DNA from 2 places in the Streptomyces sp. NPDC017991 genome. Region 2 is predicted to be linked to the other one. Evidence: riboswitches for the same ligand, from Rfam matches in the RefSeq annotation. Region 2 holds a riboswitch; the other holds the start of a gene.
What was found. A riboswitch is a leader RNA that binds a small molecule or an ion and turns the genes downstream of it on or off. The one in region 2 is predicted to bind glycine.
Positions count from the first base shown of each region.

Region 1: it holds a riboswitch for glycine, as region 2 does, so the genes downstream of both, gcvP (aminomethyl-transferring glycine dehydrogenase) here and gcvT (glycine cleavage system aminomethyltransferase GcvT) in region 2, are expected to answer to the same signal.

Region 1 covers NZ_JBIRGP010000033.1:8,955-16,204, reverse strand. The annotation lists gene ACH4DZ_RS44305 (glutamate--cysteine ligase) at 1-60, opposite strand, end outside; gene ACH4DZ_RS44300 (hypothetical protein) at 741-1,331, shown strand; gene ACH4DZ_RS44295 (DUF5999 family protein) at 1,732-1,935, shown strand; gene gcvP (aminomethyl-transferring glycine dehydrogenase) at 2,108-4,993, opposite strand; glycine riboswitch at 5,178-5,273, opposite strand; gene ACH4DZ_RS44285 (PRC-barrel domain-containing protein) at 5,378-5,752, shown strand; gene ACH4DZ_RS44280 (DNA polymerase IV) at 5,833-7,250, opposite strand, start outside.
Region 2 covers NZ_JBIRGP010000016.1:28,391-37,572, reverse strand. The annotation lists gene ACH4DZ_RS37085 (enhanced serine sensitivity protein SseB) at 1-602, opposite strand, end outside; gene ACH4DZ_RS37080 (AAA family ATPase) at 653-1,339, opposite strand; glycine riboswitch at 1,533-1,648, shown strand; gene gcvT (glycine cleavage system aminomethyltransferase GcvT) at 1,812-2,939, shown strand; gene gcvH (glycine cleavage system protein GcvH) at 3,048-3,425, shown strand; gene glyA (serine hydroxymethyltransferase) at 3,456-4,718, shown strand; gene ACH4DZ_RS37060 (L-serine ammonia-lyase) at 4,849-6,234, shown strand; partial or broken gene ACH4DZ_RS37055 (TerB family tellurite resistance protein) at 6,254-6,343, shown strand; partial or broken gene ACH4DZ_RS37050 (MMPL family transporter) at 6,517-6,874, shown strand; gene ACH4DZ_RS37045 (glycoside hydrolase family 25 protein) at 7,186-7,743, shown strand; gene ACH4DZ_RS37040 (endonuclease domain-containing protein) at 7,749-8,192, opposite strand; gene ACH4DZ_RS37035 (MOSC domain-containing protein) at 8,603-9,145, shown strand; gene ACH4DZ_RS37030 (NADPH-dependent F420 reductase) at 9,180-9,182, opposite strand, start outside.

The DNA.
Region 1 (7,250 bases), on a different contig from region 2:
TTCTCGGTACCGTCGGCGGTCGGACAGACCGATCGTCCCCGCCACGACCTTCTCCCCCATCGAAGCTTCCCTTCCCTCCTCGACCGGGCCGCCCGAAGAACCGGCCACCGGTGTTCCGGGTCACGGGGGATGATGCCCAGGCAATGTGATCGATAACGCCCCGGACCTGCCCCCCGGGCACTACTCTGAAACTCGGCTCTCGTCGGGCACATTCACTAGGCATGAGGCACCGCGTTTTCCTAGACGGTCGACCCTGTCGTGAAAAACGCCGACGAGAACCGGCCGTCCACTTCGGAAGAGTATTCCGAGGTCATCGACGGGTACCCGCCGAGAACCAGGATCAAACACACGTATCGGCGACCTAATTGCCTCTTGCACTTAATGCGCGGAACAGGTAGCTGAAACACGGCCTGAACACGTGTCGTATAAACTCCGCGAACGAGGCAGAGAGTTGGCGCTCGTGGTCGCAGGGCCTGTCGTCGAGGTGACGGCGTTAACCCGAAGGGCGGCCCGTGCGGCGTCCTGTGCGTGCGATCGCAAAGTCGCCGGAAGGATCCTGTAGCGGAGCGAGGCTACCGGAGCCTTCCGGCCTCTCGGCGAGCACGCGTGCCGGACACCGCGCGGCAGGCATCACTTCGGCGACAGGCCCTATGCCCCCGCCCCTTTGACCCCGAGAGCTGACAGCGCCGTCCGCCCCCGCCCCCGCGCCACCATGCCTGTCGAATGAGAGGCGACCCACCATGCCGCTGCACGTCCCTCCGGCTCCCGCGCCGGCATTGCGCACCGTCCTCACGGCCCTCGGTTCCCCGACCGCGGTCCGTGAAGCCCGTACCCCGTCCCTCCGCGACACCCAGGGACCCCTCACCGCCGAACTGCCGCTGCCCGTCCACGTACTCGACCGCATCACCCCCGCGGGTACCTCGGCCACCCGGCTCGCCGGATGGCGCTTCCTCATCCGGTGCCACGAACGCGCGGTGGCGGGCGCGGAAACCAGGCTGACCCCGGACGGCTGGGCCTTCTCCCACTTCTTCGAGGGCCCGTACGTCACCGCGACCGAACGCGCCCTGCGCCAGGCGGAGACGATGCAGGGGGCGTACCAGCCACGTCTGCTCTCGGTACCCGGGCTCTACATGCTCACACTCTGGCTGCACGGCGACCTCGCAGCCGACGGCACGGAGGGTCACCTCGCCGCCACCGACCTGCTGGTGCCGCTGGCACCCGCCCCACCCGGTATCGCCGCCCACCGGCCGCACCGCGTGGCCGAACTGCTGCCCGTCCTGACGCACCGGCTGGCACCCGCGGCCACTCCCCTGCTCGGCTCACCCGCCTGAGCCCACCTTGGTTCCACTGCCCCGCGGCCACCACCCCGGCCGCGGGGCACATCTCTGTGCGCCCACCGATGAAGAGGGCAGAGGGAAGAACTTGGGGAGGGTGTCGCTCGGAGTGACACGTGCGAAACGCAGCGCACTCCCGGCCCGTCCGGACTAGCCCCATCCGACCATTGCGAACCACCCGAAGGGACACCCCAGTTGGGATGAACCGTCCGCACGGGTGATGCGTCATCAACCTGTGAGGAGCGCTGGCGTCAAATCCCTGCGGATTGACGCCCATAGGGCAACACTGGGTTCCGGACCATCTGACAAACGGGGGGCGGCAATGGACACCAGTTCGAGCCGCGTAACAGACAACACATCGAGCACCGACCTCACACCGAAGCGAAAGATCCCATCAATGTGCCAGCACCAGCGACCGTGCCCGACAGCCGACTCCGCCGACCGGGAGGCAGCGCTCCTCGTGGCGCACCACCCGGAACAGGGTTGGAGCCTGCTGTGCAACGGCGTCCTGCTCTTCGAGGACACCGGTGAGCTCTTGCCGGACGGCCGGATCATCGCGCCGCACCGGCCTCTGGCCCTTGATGTGATGACCGCCGCCTGAACGGCACGGCGCAGCACGGGCGACGGGAACGGGCGGCGAGGCAGACCGTCCGGAAGCAGGCCCGCAACAAGACGCACAAGGTCGGAACAGAACGCGGAACAAGACGCACACCAAGAGGGGCCGGCCCCGGGAAGCACTCCCGGAACCGGCCCCGACGCATGTCCGGGCGCGACTACTCCTCGTAGGCGTCCAGCGGCGGGCAGGAGCAGACCAGGTTCCGGTCGCCGTACGCCTGGTCGATCCGCCGCACCGGCGGCCAGTACTTGTCGGCGGCCGAGACCCCGGCCGGGAACACGGCCTCCTCGCGGCTGTACCCGTGCTCCCACGTGTCGCCGAGCGCGCCCGCCGTGTGCGGGGCGTTGCGCAGCGGGTTGTCGTCCGCCGCCCACTCCCCCGAGCCGACCTTCTCGATCTCCGCGCGAACGGCGATCATCGCGTCGCAGAACCGGTCGAGTTCGGCCAGGTCCTCGCTCTCGGTGGGCTCGATCATCAGCGTGCCGGCCACCGGGAACGACATCGTCGGCGCGTGGAACCCGTAGTCGATGAGCCGCTTGGCGACGTCGTCGACGCTCACACCGGTCGCCTTCGTGAGCGGCCGCAGGTCGATGATGCACTCGTGCGCCACGAGCCCGCCGGGACCGGTGTAGAGGACCGGGAAGTGCGGCTCCAGGCGCTTGGCCACGTAGTTGGCGCTGAGCACGGCGACCTGCGTGGCCCGCTTGAGCCCTTCCCCGCCCATGAGCCTGACGTACGCCCACGAAATGGGCAGGATGCCCGCGGAGCCCCAGGGAGCGGCGGAGACCGGGCCCACGCCCGTCTCCGGCCCCGCGGCGGGCTGCAGCGGGTGGTTCGGCAGATGCGGCGCCAGGTGCGCGCGCACGCCGACGGGGCCGACGCCCGGCCCGCCGCCGCCGTGCGGGATGCAGAAGGTCTTGTGCAGGTTGAGGTGCGAGACGTCGCCGCCGAAGTGCCCCGGCTTGGCGAGCCCCACCAGCGCGTTGAGGTTGGCGCCGTCCACGTAGACCTGCCCGCCCGCCTCGTGCACCTGCGCGCAGATGTCGGCGACGTGCTCCTCGAACACCCCATGGGTCGAGGGGTACGTGATCATCAGCACGGACAGCTCGTCACGGTGCTGCTCGATCTTGGCCCGCAGGTCCTCGACGTCGATCTCGCCGTCCCCTGCGGTCTTCACGACGACGACCTTCATCCCGGCCATCACCGCACTCGCGGCGTTCGTGCCGTGCGCGGACGACGGGATGAGGCAGACCGTGCGCTGCTCGTCACCGTTGGCCCGGTGGTAGCCGCGGACGGCCAGCAGACCGGCCAGCTCGCCCTGCGAACCGGCGTTGGGCTGGAGCGACACCTTGTCGTAGCCCGTCACCTCGGCGAGCCGCTCCTCCAGCTCACGGATGAGCGTGAGATAGCCCTGCGCCTGCTCGGCGGGCGCGAAGGGGTGCAGCTGACCGAACTCGGGCCAGGTGACCGGCTCCATCTCGGTGGTCGCGTTGAGCTTCATGGTGCACGAACCGAGCGGGATCATGCCCCGGTCGAGCGCGTAGTCGCGGTCGGCGAGGCGGCGCAGGTAGCGCAGCATCGCGGTCTCCGAGCGGTACTGGTGGAAGACCGGGTGCGTGAGGTACTCGTCGGTGCGCAGCAGCGGGGCCGGCAGCGTGTCCTCGGCCGTCCCGTCCAGTGCGGCCACATCGCCGTCGACGCCGAACGCCGACCAGACGACACTCAGTTGGGCCCGTGTGGTCGTCTCGTCGCAGGACAGGGACAGATGGTCCGCGTCCACCAGGTGAAGGTTGACCCCGCCCTGGCGGGCGGCGGCCAGCACCTCGGCGGCCCGGCCCGGCACCCGCACGGTGAGGGTGTCGAAGTACGCCTCGTGGACGACCTCGACCCCGCCCGCCCGCAGACCGGCGGCAAGGATCGTGGCGTACCGGTGAGTACGCCGAGCGATGCCCTTCAGACCCTCGGGACCGTGGTAGACGGCGTACATCCCCGCCATCACCGCGAGCAGCACCTGGGCCGTACAGATGTTGCTGGTCGCCTTCTCACGGCGGATGTGCTGCTCACGCGTCTGCAGGGCCAGGCGGTACGCCTTGTTGCCGTCCGCGTCGACCGAGACGCCGACGAGCCGCCCGGGCAGGCTGCGCGCGAACTTCTCTCGTACGGCCATGTATCCGGCGTGCGGTCCACCGAAGCCCATCGGCACACCGAAGCGCTGTGTCGTACCGACGGCGATGTCGGCGCCCAGCTCACCGGGCGGGGTGAGCAGCGTCAGGGCGAGCAGGTCGGCGGCGACGGTGACGACCGCGCCCAGCTCGTGCGCCTGCTCGACGACGGGCCCCAGGTCCCGCACGGCGCCGGAGGCGCCGGGGTACTGCAGGAGTACGCCGTTGATCTCACGCTCCGCGAGCCCTGCGGGGATGCCGTCGCTCAGGTCGGCGACGACGACCTCGACGCCGGTGGGCTCGGCGCGGGTCTCTATCACCGCGATCGTCTGCGGCATGGTGTCCGCGTCGATGAGGAAGAGACCCTTCTTGTTCTTCCCCATGCGCCGCGACAGCGCCATGGCCTCGGCGGCCGCCGTACCCTCGTCGAGCAGCGAGGCCCCGGAGGTCGGCAGTCCGGTCAGCTCGGCCACCACGGTCTGGAAGTTCAGCAGAGCCTCAAGCCGCCCCTGCGAGATCTCCGGCTGGTACGGCGTGTAAGCCGTGTACCAGGCCGGGCTCTCCATGACGTTGCGCAAGATGACGGGCGGCGTGAACGTCCCGTAATAACCGAGCCCGATCATCGAGTCCAGCACCTGATTGCGATCCGCGAGGGAACGCAGCTCGGCCTGTACCTCGGCCTCGGTGCGCGCGCCCGGCAGTTCGAGCGCGTCGGCGTTCTTGATCACATCCGGCACCGCGGCGGCCGTCAGCTCGTCGAGCGAGCCGTACCCCACCTGCGCGAGCATCTTGGCGCGGGCCTCGGAGTCGGGCCCGATGTGACGCTGCTCGAAGGGGATTCCCTGTTCGAGCTCGGAGAGCGGAATACGTTGGGCGGTCATTGCGGAGGCCTCCTGGTCTGACGACCTTCGAGGGGCACCACTGTGCGGGTGCCCGAACGGCCTCCCCCTCTGTCATCACAACCTGAGAGCTTCACCGGCTCGCCGCGAGGGCGCACCGGCTTTCACCGTCGGTGAGAGCGGAGCCCGTCGAAAACTCGAACACCGCTCTGCTTTCCAGAGTGACCTCGTCCATGCGGTACGTGTGCCTGAGAGATTCCGGGGAGGATTTGCTCCTTCGGCGCCTCCGTTGAAGCCTGGAGGACTCTCCCGCACGGGGTCAGCAGCCGTCGCCCAGCCTACCAGCGGGGTTCCCTCAAGTGGCCGTCCACCTCAAAGTGCTCTTTCGTAGTGCTTACGGATGAGTTGCGAGCAGCTGGAGGGCCCGTGCAGACCGACATCGATCCGCGCAACCTGATAGGCCGCAAGGCGTTCGACCGCACCGGCACGAGGATCGGCACCGTCGACGAGGTCTACCTCGACGACGCGACCGGCGCACCGGAGTGGGCGGCCATACGCACCGGCCTGTTCAGCCGGGACGCCTTCGTCCCCCTGGAGCCCAGCGAAGTGGTCGACGAATCCCTGCACGTCCCCTTCGAGCGCTCCCTGATCAGGGACGCCCCCGACTTCGATGTAGGCCGCCACCTCTCCCCCGAACAAGAACTACAGCTCTACCACCACTACGGCCTGGACGTATCCCCCCCACCCCCCTTCCCAGACCGAAACTTCGGCCACACAGCCACCAAAAAAAACCCCACCTGACAACCCAGTCCTCCAGGACCTTCAGGGGCGCGGGAAACGGCGCGACCAGCCACAACGAACCCGCACCCTCAAACGCACCCTCACCCCTCCCCCTCCCCAAGCGCCGCAGGCAACCGCACAGGCGCAACCAGCGGCAACGGCTCCGCCCTCTCCAGCCCAGGGTCATCGACCCGAAACGTCTTCACCCGCCCCGGCGCGGAATCCGGCGTCTCGAACCGCACAGTCACCCTCCCCAGCCCACTCCCCTGCACCCACCCGTGTCCGAACTCGACATGCCGAACATCGTGACCCGCCCGCCACTGCCGCTCAGCCGGCGGCTCCGGCTCGGGTTCCGCAGCCACCTCGTCCCCAGGCTCCGGTTCCGACTCCGGCCCGAGCACCGCCGACCCCCCCGCGGCAGCGCCCTGCGCCCCAGCCTGGGCCTGGGCCTGGGCTTGAGCCTGCGCCTGCGCCTGCGCCTGCGCCTGCGCGAACAGATCCTCCTGCGTGTAGTCGGCAAGCCCGGTCACCCCGACCCCCAGCAACCGCACACCCCCCGTGGTGTCCACCGCCTCCAGCAACCGCGCGGCAGCCTCCCGCACCACGGCCGGGTCGTCCGTAGGCCCCCGCAACGTCTCGGACCGCGTCAGCGTCGAGAAGTCGTACCGCCGCACCTTCAGCACGATGGTCCGCCCCGAAAGATGCGCACCGCGCAGCCGCTGAACGCACCGGTCCGCAAGCCGCTGCACCTCCATCCGTACGCGCACCCGGTCATGGATGTCCACGTCGTACGTGTCCTCGACGGACACCGACTTGGTGTCCCGCTCGGCCACCACGGGCCGCTCGTCGCGGGCCAGCGCCATCGCGTACAGGGCGAGGCCGTGGGCCTTCCCCAGGAGCCGTACGAGTTCGTCCTCACCCGCCTCCGCGATCTCCCCGACCGTGCTGATCCCGCCCCGCCGCAGATGGTCGCCCGTGGCGGGCCCCACGCCCGGCAGGATGCGTACCGGCATCGGCGCGAGCAGCGCCCGCTCGGTGCCCGGCTCTATCAGTACGAGCCCGTCCGGCTTGGCCTGCTCGGAGGCGATCTTCGCGAGCATCTTGCAGGCCGCAAGACCCACGGAGCCGGTCAGCCCCGTGACGGCCCGGATGTCGTCGCGCAGCTTCTTCCCGGCGAGCAGTGCCGATCCCTCGTTCCAGGCCGTCCCCCCGGCCTCCAGATCGACGAACGCCTCGTCCAGGCTCAGCGGCTCCACCAGCGGCGACAGCTCCCGCAGCAGCCTCATCACCTGCTCGCTGATCTGCCGGTAGAGACCGAAGCGCGGCACGAGATACGCGGCGTTCGGTGCCAGGCGGCGGGCCTGCGCCATGGGCATCGCCGAATGCACCCCGAAGACCCGCGCCTCGTACGAACAGGTGGAGACCACGCCACGCGGACCGAGGCCACCCACGATGACCGCTTTCCCGCGCAGGCTCGGCTTGGACGCCTGCTCGGCCGAGGCGAAGAAGGCATCCATGT
Region 2 (9,182 bases):
ACGAACATCACGGTGTCGCCGCCCTCGATGCTCGCCAGACAGCGCCGGGCGCCCGCCACCAGGCCGGTCGCGTCGAACTCCGCCGAGGCCGCCGCCAGGAAGTCCACCGGGTCGTCCTGCCAGTCGGGCTGGAACAGCCGGACCCGGCCGCCGCTCGCGGGCCCGTCCAGTTCGGTCCGCCCTGCCCGGCACAGCTCGGCGACGGCGGGCGGGGGCAGCGGTATCCCGACCGTGCCGTCCGGGTTCAGCACGATGCCGGCCTGGGGCGGCAGACCGCGCGCGAACTCCACAGCGGGCGCCACGGTGTACGCCATGCGGTCGCCGACGACCTGGCGGAACTGCTGCTCCGAGGTGAAGACCGGCACGTACGCCTGCCCGGCCAGCTCCATCGTGGGCAGGTCGAGCGGCCCGCTGTGCGGACCGCCCCCCTCGGGCAGCGGCACCCAGATGAAGCTGCGCCCGAGGGTCTCCACGATCCGGGCCCCCGTCGAGGGCGACGGAGGGAGCCCCAGGGAGGCGGCGAGCACCTCCTCCAACTCGTTGCCCGGCCAGCCCGTATGGGGGTGTGCGTGTGCCGGAATGTCCTGTGCCTGGAAGTCCATCTCCACCGCCTGCTCCAACCGCCGTGTGCGGTTGACGAGGTTAGTCGTCCTCAGTCGCCGAAATCGATGCGGCGCAGTACGTCCGCGGCGGCACGGTCGACGAGCACCGCGGAACCGCAGCCCTCCGGGAGGTCTCCCTTCTCCACCGAGCGCAGCAGCCGGGCGACCGCGCCGCGGTGGCGCGCGAACGCGTACCGCGAGACGCCCCGGCCGCGCTCGCGCTGGCCGTCGAGGGCGGTGCCCGGATCGACGTCGAGGAGCAGCAGGTGCAGGGTGCCGCCGCGGCGCCGGGCGTCCCGGGCGAGCCAGTCGCGCACCCAGGCCTGCGTACCGCAGTCGTGCACGACGACGCCCTCCCCGGAGCGCAGGGCCCGGCGCAGGCCCGCGTAGTGCGCGGCGCGGACGAGGGGGCGGTAGACCGCGTACGGCAGGAAACGGGCCAGGCGCTCGTCCCAGCGGTCGCGGGTGTCCTGGGAGTCGATGCGGCGGCCGGTCACCGCCCGGCGCATCAGGGTCGATTTGCCGCTGCCCGGCAGCCCCGTGACCACCACCAGATCGGCCGCGCCGAAGCGCAGGCCGTGCGGGCTGTGCCCCGAGCGCGCTCGGAGATCGCGGACGACGGGCGTCACCAGCGGGTCGCACGCCTCCCTGGCCGGAGCGGGTGGCTGCTTGGGCAGCGCGATGCCCGTGCCGGTCGCGTACGCCGTGGTCCTGTTCACCCTGATCGTCCTCCCCATGAGGTCGGCGGACCCATCTCCATCGAGTGTAAAGAGAAGGTAATGCGCTGGTCCCCCCGTTTCTGTTCTTGTCCTGCCACAGCCCCGTCACAGATCACTGTGAACCCCCTGGCCACCCGTCTCCGCACCGTGCGGCCCCCTGCCGGACCCGGGGGCGTGCAATGATGTGCCCGCCAACTGCATACCGGCCGCTTGAATCCGCGCGGGAGAGTTCCGGGAACGTGTACACGCAGGTGTACGAGTGCCCGGGCGCCGAAGGAGCAAGTCCCTCCCTTGAATCTCTCAGGCCCCCGTTACCGCGCGGACGAGGCACATCTGAAAAGCGGGCCGCCCCCTGACCGTCAGGGCGTCGGCCCCACCCAAGGTGCAAGTCAGTGACCCCCGTCCTCGGCGGTGGTCACGGCGAACCTCTCAGGTTCCGATGACAGATGGGGAGGAACGACCTCGCCGTCATGCCTTGGGAGCCCCGCCGATGAGCAGCAACACCCCCGTTGAACCGCGCCGCACGGCGCTCGACGCCCTGCATCGTTCGCTGGGCGCGACGATGACCGACTTCGCGGGCTGGGACATGCCCCTGCGATACGGCTCCGAGCGCGACGAGCACCTCGCCGTCCGGACCCGGGCCGGTCTCTTCGACCTCTCGCACATGGGCGAGATCACGGTGAGCGGGCCGCAGGCCGCCGCGCTCCTCGACTACGCGCTGGTCGGCAACATCGGCGGTGTGAAGACCGGCCGCGCCCGCTACACGATGATCTGCCGGGCCGACGGCGGCATCCTCGACGACCTGATCGTCTACCGCCTCGCCGACACCGGGTACATGGTCGTGGCCAACGCCTCCAACGCCCAGGTGGTGCTGGACGCCCTCGCGGAGCGCGCCGAGGGCTTCGACGCCGAGGTGCGCGACGACCGGGACGCGTACGCCCTGCTCGCCGTGCAGGGCCCCGAGTCCCCCGGCATCCTGAAGTCCCTCACCGACGCCGACCTGGACGGCCTGAAGTACTACGCGGGCCTGCCCGGCACGGTCGCGGGCGTCCCGGCGCTGATCGCGCGCACCGGCTACACCGGCGAGGACGGCTTCGAGCTGTTCGTGGCCCCGGCCGACGCCGAGGAGCTGTGGCAGGCGCTGACCGACGCGGGAGCCGCGGCCGGACTCGCCCCCTGCGGGCTCTCCTGCCGGGACACCCTGCGCCTGGAGGCGGGCATGCCGCTGTACGGACACGAGCTGAGCACCGCGCTCACGCCGTTCGACGCGGGGCTCGGCCGGGTCGTGAAGTTCGAGAAGGAGGGCGACTTCGTGGGACGCGAGGCGCTGTCCGCCGCCGCCGCCCGTGCCGAGTCGGCGCCCCCGCGCGTCCTGGTCGGCCTGGCCGCCGAGGGCCGCCGGGTCCCGCGCGCCGGCTACCCCGTCGTCGCCGGCGGCAAGGTGATCGGCGAGGTCACCTCCGGCGCGCCCTCGCCGACGCTCGGCAGGCCGATCGCGATGGCGTACGTCGACGCGGAGCACGCCGCGCCCGGCACCACCGGTGTCGGCGTGGACATCCGGGGCAGTCACGAGCCGTACGAGGTCGTGGCTCTGCCGTTCTACAAGCGCCAGAAGTGACACTGGTCGGCGAACGCCGGCCGTGAGAAGTGACTCTGGGCACATCCGCCCAGCTCACCCGTACTCCCCCTGCATCAGCACTCCCCCGCGTACAGGAGAATTCAGGCCATGAGCAACCCCCAAGAGCTGCGCTACAGCAAGGAGCACGAGTGGCTGTCGGGCGCCGAGGACGGCGTCTCGACGGTCGGCATCACGGAGCACGCGGCCAACGCGCTCGGCGACGTGGTGTACGTCCAGCTCCCCGAGGTCGGTGCCGCGGTGACCGCGGGCGAGACCTGCGGCGAGCTGGAGTCGACCAAGTCGGTGAGCGACCTGTACTCGCCCGTCAGCGGTGAGATCACCGAGATCAACCAGGATGTCGTGGACGACCCCGCGCTGGTGAACACCGCTCCCTTCGAGGGTGGCTGGCTCTTCAAGGTACGGGTCGCGGACGAGCCGAAGGACCTGCTCTCCGCCGCCGAGTACACCGAATTCTCCGGCTCCTGATTCCGGCTCCTCGCTAAGGACCCCTGACCGATGTCGCTTCTGAACACGCCCCTGCACGAACTCGACCCGGACGTCGCCGCCGCCCTCGACGCCGAGCTGAACCGTCAGCAGTCCACCCTTGAGATGATCGCCTCGGAGAACTTCGCCCCGGTCGCGGTCATGGAGGCCCAGGGCTCGGTCCTCACCAACAAGTACGCCGAGGGCTACCCGGGCCGCCGCTACTACGGCGGCTGCGAGCACGTCGACGTCGCCGAGCAGATCGCGATCGACCGGGTCAAGGAGCTGTTCGGCGCCGAGTACGCCAACGTGCAGCCGCACTCGGGCGCCTCCGCCAACCAGGCCGCGCTCTTCGCGCTGGCCCAGCCCGGCGACACCATCCTCGGTCTGGACCTCGCCCACGGCGGTCACCTGACCCACGGGATGCGGCTGAACTTCTCCGGCAAGCAGTTCGACGTGGTCGCGTACCACGTGGACGACGCCGGGCTGGTCGACATGGCCGAGGTCGAGCGGCTCGCCAAGGAGCACCGCCCCAAGGTGATCATCGCGGGCTGGTCGGCGTACCCCCGGCAGCTGGACTTCGCCGAGTTCCGCCGGATCGCGGACGAGGTCGAGGCCTACCTGTGGGTCGACATGGCGCACTTCGCCGGCCTGGTCGCGGCCGGCCTCCACCCGAACCCGGTGGAGTACGCGGACGTCGTCACCTCCACCACCCACAAGACGCTCGGCGGACCCCGCGGCGGGATCATCCTCGCCAGGAAGGCCTTCGCGAAGAAGCTCAACTCGTCCGTCTTCCCGGGCTTCCAGGGCGGCCCCCTGGAGCACGTGATCGCGGCCAAGGCGGTCTCCTTCAAGGTCGCCGCCACGGAGGAGTTCAAGGAGCGCCAGGTCCGTACCGTCGAGGGCGCGCGGATCCTCGCCGAGCGGCTGACGGCGGCCGACGCCCGCGAGGCCGGGGTGAACGTCCTCTCCGGCGGCACGGACGTCCACCTGATCCTGGTCGACCTGCGCGAGTCCGAGCTGGACGGACAGCAGGCCGAGGACCGGCTCCACGAGGTCGGCATCACGGTCAACCGCAACGCCGTCCCGAACGACCCCCGGCCGCCGATGGTCACCTCCGGCCTGCGGATCGGTACGCCCGCCCTCGCCACCCGCGGCTTCACCGCCGAGGACTTCACCGAGGTCGCGGACGTCATCGCCGAGACGCTGAAGCCGACCTTCGACGCGGCGGCGCTCAAGGCCCGCGTGACCGCCCTGGCCGAAAAGCACCCGCTGTACCCCGGTCTGGGCAAGTAGTTCCGATTCCGGACAGGTAGTTCGGTTTCCCGGGGTACCGCGCACACTGGAAGGTGCGCGCGGCGCCCCGTCCCGATCCATCCCGCTCAACCCTGCTTCACCCCGCTTCATCCCGTTTTGAGGAGTTCCCGTGGCCATCTCGGTCTTCGACCTGTTCTCGATCGGCATCGGCCCGTCCAGCTCCCACACGGTCGGCCCGATGCGCGCGGCGCGCATGTTCGCGCACCGCCTGCGCAACGAGGACCTGCTGGCCCCCGTGACCGCGGTCCGCGCCGAGCTGTACGGCTCCCTGGGCGCGACCGGCCACGGCCACGGGACCCCCAAGGCGGTGCTGCTCGGCCTGGAAGGCGCCTCGCCCCGCACGGTGGACGTCGAGGGCGCCGACGACCGGGTCGAGAAGATCAGGTCGTCGGGCCGCCTCGACCTGCTCGGCGAACACGAGATCGACTTCTCCTTCGACGACGACCTGGTGCTGCACCGCCGCAAGACACTGCCGTACCACGCGAACGGCATGACGCTGTGGGCGTACGACGCCACAGGCGCCGAGGTGCTGTCGAAGACGTACTACTCGGTGGGCGGCGGGTTCGTCGTCGACGAGGACGCGGTCGGCGCGGACCGCATCAAGCTGGACGACACGGTCCTGAAGTACCCCTTTCGCACGGGCGACGAGCTGCTGCGGCTCACCCAGGAGACCGGCCTGTCCATCTCCGCGCTGATGCTGGAGAACGAGCGGGCCTGGCGCACCGAGGAGGAGATCCGCGAGGGGCTGCTCGCCATCTGGCGGGTGATGCAGGCCTGCGTCTCGCGCGGCATGTCCCGCGAGGGCATCCTGCCGGGCGGCCTCCGCGTCCGCCGCCGCGCGGCCATGTCGGCCCGCCAACTGCGCGCCGAGGGCGACCCGCTGGCCCACGCCATGGAGTGGATCACCCTGTACGCGATGGCGGTGAACGAGGAGAACGCGGCGGGCGGCCGGGTCGTGACCGCCCCCACCAACGGGGCCGCGGGCATCATCCCGTCGGTCCTGCACTACTACGTCAACTTCGTCGCGGGCGCCTCCTCCTCCGAGACCGAGAAGGAGGACGGCGTCGTACGCTTCCTGCTCGCCGCGGGCGCGATCGGCATGCTCTTCAAGGAGAACGCGTCCATCTCGGGCGCCGAGGTCGGCTGCCAGGGCGAGGTCGGCTCGGCCTGCTCGATGGCGGCCGGCGCGCTGGCGGAGGTGCTCGGCGGCTCTCCCGAACAGGTCGAGAACGCCGCCGAGATCGGCATGGAGCACAACCTCGGCCTCACCTGCGACCCCGTCGGCGGCCTCGTCCAGATTCCCTGCATCGAGCGCAACGGCATGGCGGCGGTCAAGGCCGTCACGGCGGCGAAGATGGCCATGCGCGGCGACGGCTCCCACAAGGTGTCCCTCGACAAGGTCATCAAGACGATGAAGGAGACGGGCGCGGACATGTCCGTCAAGTACAAGGAGACGGCCCGGGGCGGACTCGCGGTGAACATCATCGAGTGCTGAGGGAAGAGCCTTCCATCAGCGGGAGGCCATCCTCCTCCAGGGCGCCCGTACCGCTCTCGCCAACGGGTCGTACTCGCCTGCCGAACGGGAGCCGACTACTCCCCCGGGAGTAATCCGCACCCGCCGTCGCCCCCGGCAGTACGCGTCACCTCGCCCTCTCGCCCGACGAAACCCGTCGTTCTCACCGGAAGTCTGGGGACCGAAGCAGACGTCACCCGGAGGGAGATCGGTCAATGAGGGCCGCGGAGACAACCACGACGAGGACCGGCACGCAGGCGAGCCGTTCCATGGGCGGTGCTCGGGCTGTGGATCGCCGTGATCGCCGACTACATGTCGATGGGTGTCGCCTACGGCCTCAACCAGGCCTTCGGCACGACCGTCTCGGGGCAGAGTTCGGGTGTGATGACGATCCTCGTGTTCGGGGCGGGCACGGACTACGCGCTGCTGCTCGTCTCGCGCTACCGGGAGGAGCTGCGGCGCGTCGAGCGACCGTACGAGGCCATGGTCGCCGCCCTGCGCGGCTGCGGGCCCGCCGTGCTCGCCTCCTCCGGCACCGTCGCCGCCGGACTGCTGTGGCCTGCTCGCCGCCATCCTCGTAGTGGTCGGACGGCGGGTGTTCTGGCCGCTCGTGCCCGCCTGGACAGGTCGCCTCACCCGTCCGGACCGAGCTGTCTCCGCGAGTAGCCACCGCCTGCCTGATCGAGTCGATTGCTCGTCAGCGTAGAAAGAGCGGCTTCGCAGGTCGGCACCGGCTCATGTCCGGCGAGCGGACACGGAGAACACCGTCGAGAGCCACGTCGGGAGCGCGCGCTCCGGCGCGGCCTTCAGAGCGCTGCCGTGCGTGAGGGTAATACGGGCCAAGTGCGGGCACCACAAAGGAGATTGCCCCCCCCACAGGCCCCAGGAAGCACGATCCGTGTTTCCGGCCACCCCAGCACCAAGGAGTCACGCATGTTGCGCGGCATCGACGTAAGTGCCTACCAGTCGTCCTCGTACAGCACCGAGGGCCTGTCCTTCGTCTTCGTCAAGGCCACGGAAGGCCGGACGTACGTCAACCCGAAGCTGAGCGCGCAGACGAAGCGGGCCAGGGACGCCGGCTGTGTGGTGGGTTTCTACCACTTCCTGTGGCCCGGCAACCTCACGGCCCAGGCCGAGTACTTCGTCAGCAAGGCCCCGGAGAAGGCCGGCGACATCCTCGCCGTGGACTGGGAGACGACGGGGGAAGGAACCCACGCCAGCAACGCCGAGAAGGACCGCTTCATCCGCAAGGTGCGGGAGTTGCGCCCGAACAACCGGGTCGTCCTCTATTGCAACCGGGACTACTGGCTGAATGTCGACGACACCTCGTACGCGGGTGACGGCCTCTGGATCGCCGACTACGTGGCCTCGGGCAAGCCCCGCATCCAGGCGAAGTGGCGCTTCCACCAGTACACGGACGACCCGCTGGACAAGAACGTCGCCAATTTCTCCACGAAGGCGGCCCTGCGAGAATGGGCCGAGGACGCCTGAGGCGTCTAAGCCCCAGTGAGGGCCAGTGCCGCACGCAGCCGCTTCGCCGGAGGATCGGCGAGGTACTCGTTGAGCAGGTCGAAGGTACGAAGCTCGGGCGGGAGAGCTTCGTACCAACCAAGGCCGTGCAGGTTGCAGCTGTTGCAGACGAGACCTCGGACGCACTTTCCACAACTGCCCCGGCCGGGACAGCAGGCATGATCGTGATCGATGTCCATGGCCCTGTCGCCTGCGTGCGGCCTGGCACACACGGCACAACGGCCCTGCTGGAGCCTCAGGAGCAGCTCGACGAAACCTCTGTTCACCTTGTACTGGCCCAGGCGTACTCGTTCTGCATTGCACGGCTTGCAGTACGGTCTCGGGGCTCCTGATGCATTGAGGAGCGAATACTCCGCCAGCGGCTTTCCCTCGCCGCATCCCAGACATTCGACAATGCCGCGTTCGATCATCTTTCGGAAGGCTCCGTTCCCTCTCTTCTTCCGCAGTGGTGAAAGCGGCTGCCCCTTGACGCACTGCTGGTAGTGAGCGGCGCAGAGCCCTCGGGCGGAAACCGCTCTGAGGCAACCGTCGAACGCGCACACCCGATCGTCGGCGATCGAGCGCGCAAGGTTGACAGGAGCAAGTTCACTCCCTCTTCGCTGCTGCATGTAGTGGGTCCTGCACAAACCTCTGGTCAGCGGAAATCTTTCGGACGACCGGCCACAGGTCCATTCACGCCCGCTCGCTGCACAGCTCCTCATCCAGTCCTCCGCCCGATCGGCCCAGCTGCCGTACGATCCGATCAACGAGGATGCCGAACACACGTAACGCTCTCGTACAAGCGATTCAGCAGTTTCGGGGACGAGGGGAGCCGTGCGGTATGGGTGGGAGTGTTGCTGCGGTCAGCAGTAATGGGGCGTACTCGTTCACCAAGCCGGAGCGCGAGAGCATCATGCTGCTCGCCGGGCTCGGGGTCGAGGGTGATGTGCATGCCGGGGTGACCGTCAAGCACCGGTTCCGGATGCGGAAGGATCCCTCGCAGCCGAATCTGCGGCAGGTGCACCTCATCCACGAGGAGCTGTTCGACGAGGTCCGGGGCGCCGGGTTCGAGGTCGCGGCCGGGCAGCTCGGGGAGAACGTCACCACCCGGGGCATCGATCTGCTGGGGCTGCCGGCCGGGACCCTGCTGCGGCTCGGGGACGAGGCCGTGGTGGAGGTCACCGGGCTGCGCAATCCCTGTGCGCAGATCGACACCTTCCGGAAGGGGCTCATGAAGCAGGTCGTGGGGCGGGGCGAGGACGGAAGGCCCCGGTTCAGGGCCGGAATCATGAGTGTGGTCGTCGCGGGCGGCCTGGTGCGGCCCGGTGACCCCGTGGAGGTCGAACTGCCGGCCGGGCCGCATCTGCCGCTGGAGATCGTCTGAGCGAGGGGCGCAGGGCGAGGGGCGAGCGCGGGGGTTA